DNA from 2 places in the Variovorax sp. DAIF25 genome. Region 1 is predicted to be linked to the other one. Evidence: riboswitches for the same ligand, from Rfam matches in the RefSeq annotation. Region 1 holds a riboswitch; the other holds the start of a gene.
The links. A riboswitch is a leader RNA that binds a small molecule or an ion and turns the genes downstream of it on or off. The one in region 1 is predicted to bind glycine.
Positions count from the first base shown of each region.

Region 2: linked by a shared signal. The riboswitch ahead of gcvT (glycine cleavage system aminomethyltransferase GcvT) and the one ahead of R0232_RS04675 (D-amino acid dehydrogenase) in region 1 are both predicted to bind glycine.

Region 1 is NZ_CP136636.1:1,032,246-1,035,727, reverse strand. Features, by position in the region: gene rfbD (dTDP-4-dehydrorhamnose reductase) at 1-208, opposite strand, end outside; gene rfbB (dTDP-glucose 4,6-dehydratase) at 205-1,275, opposite strand; glycine riboswitch at 1,526-1,643, shown strand; gene R0232_RS04675 (D-amino acid dehydrogenase) at 1,732-3,039, shown strand; gene R0232_RS04670 (FIST signal transduction protein) at 3,063-3,482, opposite strand, start outside.
Region 2 is NZ_CP136636.1:4,700,982-4,704,463, reverse strand. Features, by position in the region: gene gcvH (glycine cleavage system protein GcvH) at 1-119, opposite strand, end outside; gene gcvT (glycine cleavage system aminomethyltransferase GcvT) at 203-1,402, opposite strand; glycine riboswitch at 1,418-1,524, opposite strand; glycine riboswitch at 1,545-1,628, opposite strand; gene R0232_RS21765 (alpha/beta hydrolase) at 1,651-2,610, opposite strand; gene R0232_RS21760 (amidohydrolase family protein) at 2,607-3,482, opposite strand, start outside.

The sequences.
Region 1 (3,482 bases):
CCTTGTCGACGGCGGTGTGGGCGGCGGCATTGACGATCACGTCGGGGCGCACCTGCCGCACGGTGTCGGCCAGTTGCTCGGGACGGCTGAAGTCGGCGTGGAAGTCGGTGCTGTCGAAATCGAGCGCGACCAGCTCGCCCAGCGGTGCGAGGCTGCGCTGCAGTTCCCAGCCGACCTGTCCGCCCTTGCCCAGCAGCAGCAGCTTCATGCGGAAGCCTTCGCGTCGTACTGCTTCTCGACCCAGGCGCGGTAGGCGCCGCTTTGCACGTTGCGCACCCAGTCGCCGTTGGCGAGGTACCACTCGACCGTCTTGCGGATGCCGGTGTCGAAGGTCTCGGCCGGCTTCCAGCCGAGCTCGCGCTCGAGCTTGCGCGCGTCGATGGCGTAGCGGCGGTCATGGCCGGGGCGGTCGGTGACGTAGCTGATCTGTTCGGCGTAGCCCTTGCCGTCGACACGCGGACGCAACTCGTCGAGCAGCGCGCACACGGTCTTCACGATCTCGATGTTCGGCTTCTCGTTCCAGCCGCCCACGTTGTAGGTCTCGCCGAGCCGGCCCGCTTCGAGCACGCGACGGATCGCGCTGCAGTGGTCCTTGACGTAGAGCCAGTCGCGCACCTGCATGCCGTCGCCATACACGGGCAGCGGCTTGCCGGCCAGCGCGTTGACGATCATCAGCGGGATCAGCTTCTCGGGGAAATGGAAGGGGCCGTAGTTGTTCGAGCAGTTGGTGGTGAGCACCGGCAGGCCGTAGGTGTGGTGCCAGGCGCGCACGAGGTGGTCGCTCGCGGCCTTGCTGGCCGAGTACGGGCTGTTGGGCTCGTACTTGTTCTCCTCGGTGAAGGCCGGGTCGGTCTTCGAGAGCGAGCCGTAGACCTCGTCGGTCGACACGTGCAGGAAGCGGAAGGCCGCCTTCTGGTCGGCCGGCAGCGCGTTCCAGTAACCACGCACCGACTCGAGCAGTCGGAAGGTGCCGAGCACGTTGGTCTGCACGAAATCCTCGGGGCCGTGGATCGAGCGGTCCACGTGCGACTCGGCCGCGAAATTGACCACCGCGCGCGGCTTGTGCTCGGCCAGCAGGCGGTCGAGCAGCGCGCTGTCGCCAATGTCGCCCTGAACGAAGATGTGGCGCGGATCGCCCTTGAGCGAAGCCAGGGTCTCGAGATTGCCGGCGTAGGTGAGCTTGTCGAGGTTCACGACCGGTTCGTCGCCTTGCGCGATCCAGTCGAGGACGAAATTGGCGCCGATGAAGCCGGCGCCGCCGGTAACCAGGATCATGGAGTCCTCTGTGCTGTGAATTGGAGTGCCGCTTGGTCGAAAGCCGCGCTGGCGCGGCTTTCGCGGATTATCCCATCTGCCTGCAAGGCCGAATCCCGGGGTTGGCCGGTGCCCGCGGCCCGCCTACAATCGCCACCCATTGCAGGAGAGCGGGCCGCATGCATCGCGCAGGCAGCCCCACCGAAGGCGCAAACTCCCATAAACGCTCAGGTCGGCTCCACGCTCGCGCGGGGCCTGTACTGCAACCACTGAAACGCCGTCTGGAGAGCCAGCACATCGCCCATCGCGGCCGTGCTGCGCCGAAGGAGCAAGTCCGCTGCGAGGTGCAGCGGATGAAACTCTCAGGTACCGAGGACAGGGGGAGCGGCAATTGGACGGCCGTCCGGTTGCGCGCTATCTATTCAGTAGCACGACCTTCACGCCGTTCAAGCGCTTCGACCTCGAAAGGTACTTGAAATGCGCGTGATCGTATTGGGCGCCGGCCTGCTCGGCGTGACCTCGGCCTACTACCTCCAGCAACTCGGCCACGAAGTGACCGTGATCGACCGGCAGGCCACCCCGGCCGCCGAAACCAGCTTCGCCAACGGTGGCCAGATCTCGGTGAGCCATGCCGAGCCCTGGGCCAATCCCAGCGCGCCGCTCAAGGTGCTGCAGTGGCTGGGCAAGGAAGACGCCCCGCTGCTGTTCCGCATCCGCGCCGACATGCGCCAGTGGCTCTGGGGCCTGCAGTTCCTGCGCGAATGCACGCCCGCGCGCACGCGCCACAACATCGAACAGATCGTGCGCCTGGGCACCTACAGCCGTGACACCCTGCAGCAGCTGCGCCGCGACACCGGCATCCGCTACGACGAGCGCACGCAGGGCATCCTGCACTTCTACACGACGCAAAAGGAGTTCGACGGCGCCCTCGCGCCCGCCGAGCAGATGCGCGCGCTGGGCTGCGAGCGCCAGGTGATCTCGGCCGACGAGGCCGTGAAGCTCGAGCCCGCGCTGGCCCACATCCGGCCGCAGCTGGCCGGTGCCACCTACACGGCCGAGGACGAGTCGGGCGACGCCAACCGCTTCGCGCGCGAACTCGCGCGGCTCGCGGCCGAGGCCGGCGTGAAGTTCCTGATGAGCCACACCATCACCGCGCTGCGCGAGGTGGGTGGCGCGATCGACCACGTCGAGGTCACCGATGCCGAGGGCCGCTTCCAGCGCATCCGCGGCGATGCCTTCGTGATGGCGATGGGTTCGCTGAGCCCGCTGCTGGCGGCACCGCTGGGCATCCGGCTGCCGATCTATCCGGCCAAAGGCTATTCGGTCACGCTGCCGGTCAAGGACGCGAGCAAGGCCTACCAGGTCTCGTTGACCGACGACGAATACAAGCTGGTGTTCTCGCGCTACACCTCGGAGTCGGGCGACCGCATGCGCATCGCCGGCACGGCCGAGCTCAACGGCTACGACCGCGACCTCAACCGCGTGCGCTGCGAAGCTATCGTGCGCCGCGTCGAGCAACTGTTCCCCGGCGCCGGCGACACCACGCAAGCCCAGTTCTGGACCGGCCTGCGCCCGGCGACGCCGAGCAACGTGCCGCTGATCGGCCGCACCAAGCTCGCGAACCTCTACCTCAACACCGGCCACGGCACGCTCGGCTGGACCCATGCCTGCGGCTCGGGCAAGTCGATCGCGCGCATCGTGAGCGGGCTGGTGCCGGAGGTGGATTTCGCGTTCGCTGGGATGCCCAGGGGCGTGGCGGGCATCGCCCAGCCCGCGCTGGGCTGAGCCTCCGAAGCAAGGCGGACCCGTCAGTCGTCCGCCGTGAACACCGTCAGCACCCCCGTGTAGCCATACACGTGGTGCCGCGCGATCTCGCCCGCGGCGAAGAAGCCGACCAGCGGCACGTCGCCCAGCGCGTGGCGCACGATCTGCAGCTCGGCGCCGGGCGCGCCGAAGTGCGGGCCGCCGCGGCCCGAGCAGCTCACGTAGACGGCGCCGGCGATGCGCCGCGCGGGATGCGGCGCCGCCTCGGCCTCGCCGGCGGCGACGGCGCGCGCGGTGGCCAGGGTCTGTTCCTCGGGCTCGAGCTCCTCGCGGATCTCGGCGCAGATGCGCATCAGGTCGGCGCGCGCGGCCTGGGCGTTGCGGCGGCAGAAGCTCAGGCGCATGCCGGCCTCGGCCACGTCGGCGATCGCGATGCCGCGGCGCGTGGGGTCGAGGCCGATGAT
Region 2 (3,482 bases), 3.7 Mb from region 1:
GGCAGGTCGACGAAGACCACGTCGCCCAGCGCGTCTTGCGCATGGACGGTGATGCCGACCGTGGCGTTGCCGCCCTCGGCCTGCACCCATTCATGGTCCTTGGTGTACTTGATGCTCATGTTGAAAAACTCCTCGTGGATAAAAAGTGGCCGATGCCGGGGCGTAGGTTAGCCGCGACGGCGGTCCGCCGGATGTCCGGTCGTCAGCCGCGGTAGTAGCGCGTCGGCACGAAGGGCAGGGTCGAGACCTCCATCGGCACCGGCTTGCCGCGCACGATGGCCTGCACCCGGGTGCCGGGCTCGGCGAAGGCGGTGGCCACGTAGCCCATGGCGACCGGCCGGTCGGCCGTCGGGCCCAGCAGGCCGCTGGTGACCTGGCCGATGTCCTGGCCCTCGAAGGACTGGAGCGGCGTGCCGTCGCGCACCGGGATGCGCTCGAGCGCGACCAGGCCGACGCGGCGGCGCTTCAGGGTGTCGTGGTCGAGGTGGCCGGCGGCGCCGGTGGCTGCCACGAGCTGGGCCAGGATCTTCTCGGCGCCGGGGAAGCCGCCCGCGCGCGCGCCGCCGTTGCGGCGCACCTTCTGGATCGCCCAGTTGAGCGAGGCCTCGATCGGCGTGGTGCTGGTGTCGATGTCGCTGCCGTAGAGGCACAGGCCGGCCTCGAGCCGCAGCGAGTTGCGCGCGCCCAGGCCGATGGGCTTGACCTCGGGCTGGGCCAGCAGCAGCCGCGCCAGCGCGTCGGCGTCCTTCGCGGCGACCGAGATCTCGAAGCCGTCCTCGCCGGTGTAGCCGCTGCGCGTGACGAAGGCGGCTATGCCGCCGATCTGCACCGCGCCGCCGGTCATGAACACGAAGCGCTCGATACCGGGCGAGAGCCGCGCCAGCGTGGCCGCGGCCTGTGGGCCCTGCAGCGCGAGCAGCGCCTGCTCGGGCAGCGGCTGCACCTGGCAGCGCTGGCCGATCTTCTGCTGGATATGGGCGATGTCGGCCACCTTGCAGGCGCCGTTGACGATCACGAACAGCGAGCCGTTGCCTTCGTTGAAGAACATCAGGTCGTCGAGGATGCCGCCCTGGTCGTCGAGCAGCAGGCCGTAGCGCTGCTTGCCCGCGGGCAGGTCGATCACGTCGACCGGCATCAGGGTCTCGAAGGCGGCCGCGGCATCGGGGCCGGACAGGCGCAGCTGGCCCATGTGGGAGATGTCGAACAGGCCCGCAGCCTCGCGCGTGTGCCTGTGCTCGGCCATCAGGCCGGCCGGGTACTGGACCGGCATCGAATAGCCGGCGAAGGGCACCATGCGGGCGCCGAGTTCCAGGTGCAGCGCGTGCAGCGGGGTCTTGAGCAGTTCGGATTCGGGGGCGGAAGCAGCCACGGGGCACTCCTGGGGGCAGCAATCGAATGCCATGGCTCGCGCCATGGGGCCACCCCTGCTGTCCGCTTTACCTGAGAGATTCGCCCCACGATCGGGGTTTGCTCCTTCGGTGGACCGGGCGCCTGCGGCACCGGCCTCTCTCCAGCAAGGAAACGCCGTCCCGCGAAGGCCGGCGCTGTGTCAGTCCTTTTGCCTGAGCGTTCGGGGGTTCCCTGCGCCTTCGGCGGCCCCGTGCGGGGCTCTCTCCTGACCCCGGCGAGTGTAGTGGATTGCGGGCCGCCTCAGCCGCGGCCGCGCAGCCGGTCCGACAGCGCCCGGCAGATGGCGTCATGGGCCCGGCCGGCGGCGGCCGAGTGGGCGAAGAAGCCGAAGAACGGGTGGAACATGTCGTCGAAGGCCAGCAGCCGGGTCGGGATGCCGGCCGCCTCGAGCCGGTGCGCGTAGGCCAGGCCTTCCTCGCGCAGCGGGTCGTGGCCGGCGACGGCGATCAGGGTCGGCGGCAGGCCCGCGAGCTCCGCCGCGCGCAGCGGGGAGGGCGGCACCTCGGCGGCGCGGCGGGCCGAGGCGCCCATGCAGAGCCGGGCGATCTCGCGCAGGTCGGCGGGCGCGAGCATCGGGTGGTCGATGCCGCGGGCCTCGATCGCGGCCACGTCGCGCGCCATGTCCAGGCCCGGCACCACCAGCAGCTGGGCCGCCAGTGGCCGCGCATGGCCGCGCAGCGCCAGCGCGGCGCAGGCCGCCAGGTTGGCGCCCGCGCTCTCGCCGGCCAGGGCGACCCGGGACGGATCGCCGCCGAGGGTTTGTGCATGGTCCAGCGCCCAGCGGGTCGCGGCCAGGGCATCGTCGTGCGCGGCCGGGAACGGGTGCTCGGGCGCCAGCCTGTAGTCCACCGAGACCACCACGGCCTCGACGTCGCGGCAGAGCTTGCGCGCGATGTCGTCCATCAGCTCGACGCTGCCGAGCACGAAACCGCCGCCGTGCAGGAACACCACGGTCGGCAGCATGGCCTCGGCCGAGACGGGCCGGTAGACCCGCACCGGCACGCGCAGGCCCCGGTGTTCGGCGACGCGGTCCTCGGTGGAAGCCACGACCGGCAGCGTCGTGCGCTCGCGCGCCGCCATCACCGCGCGGCGCATGCGTTCGCGCGCTTCGGCGGGCGTGCCCGAGAACGGTGGTGGGGCCCCGTGGGCGCGCATGGCCGCGACGATCGTCGCGAGCTGGGGATCGAGCGCGGCGCTCATGCCAGCCCCAGCACATAGGCCTGCGAATCCGCCGCGCGCCGACGCAGCCGATCGAGGTCCACATCGAGCAGCCGGCCGTCGCGCTTCACCGGCCGGCCCGCGACGAACACGCTGTCGACATTGCCCGGATGGGCGCCCAGCACCACCGCGCCCACTGCGTCGGAGACCGGCGCCAGGTTCAGGTCGTCGGCGCGGATCAGCACCACGTCGGCCTGCTTGCCCGGCGTGAGCGAGCCCACCTTGTGCGCGAGCCCGTTCGCCTGCGCGCCGGCCAGGGTGGCGAAACCGAGCACATCGCGCAGGCCCAGCGTCGCCGGGGCGTTCTTCGTCTTCGAATGGCCGCCGCCCATCCACGAGCGGTAATAGGCCAGGGCATGGCGCATCTGCGTGAACATGTCGCCCGCGCACTTGGTCTCGGTGTCGCCGCTGAGGCTGGGCCGGATGCCCACGGCCAGCAGCCGGTCGAACGGGATGTCACCCATGCCCTGCGCATTGAGTTCGCAGTGCACGCCGAGCGAGGCGCTGACGCCGGCGTCGGCCATCATCGAGAACTCGTCGTGGTGCGAGCAGCAGCAGTGCACGAAGGTCAGGTCGTCGCCGAGCACGCCGGCCTCGTGCATCTGCGCGATGCCGCGCACGGCGGCATTGCGTGCGTAGGCGCCCATGTGGATGCTCGAGCGGATGCCGAGTTCGCGCGCCAGCCGAAGGTCGCCGAGCCAGGTCTCGCGCTGCGCCATCTCGGGGCCGCGCGCGGCCATCGCGAGCGTGAGCAGCTGGTCGTCGCTCGAGAAGTAGCGCTCGCGCAGCCGCCGGATGTCCTGCGGATGGCCGCGCTCGCTGCCGAACATCCACGAGGCGCCGTCGACCAGCGG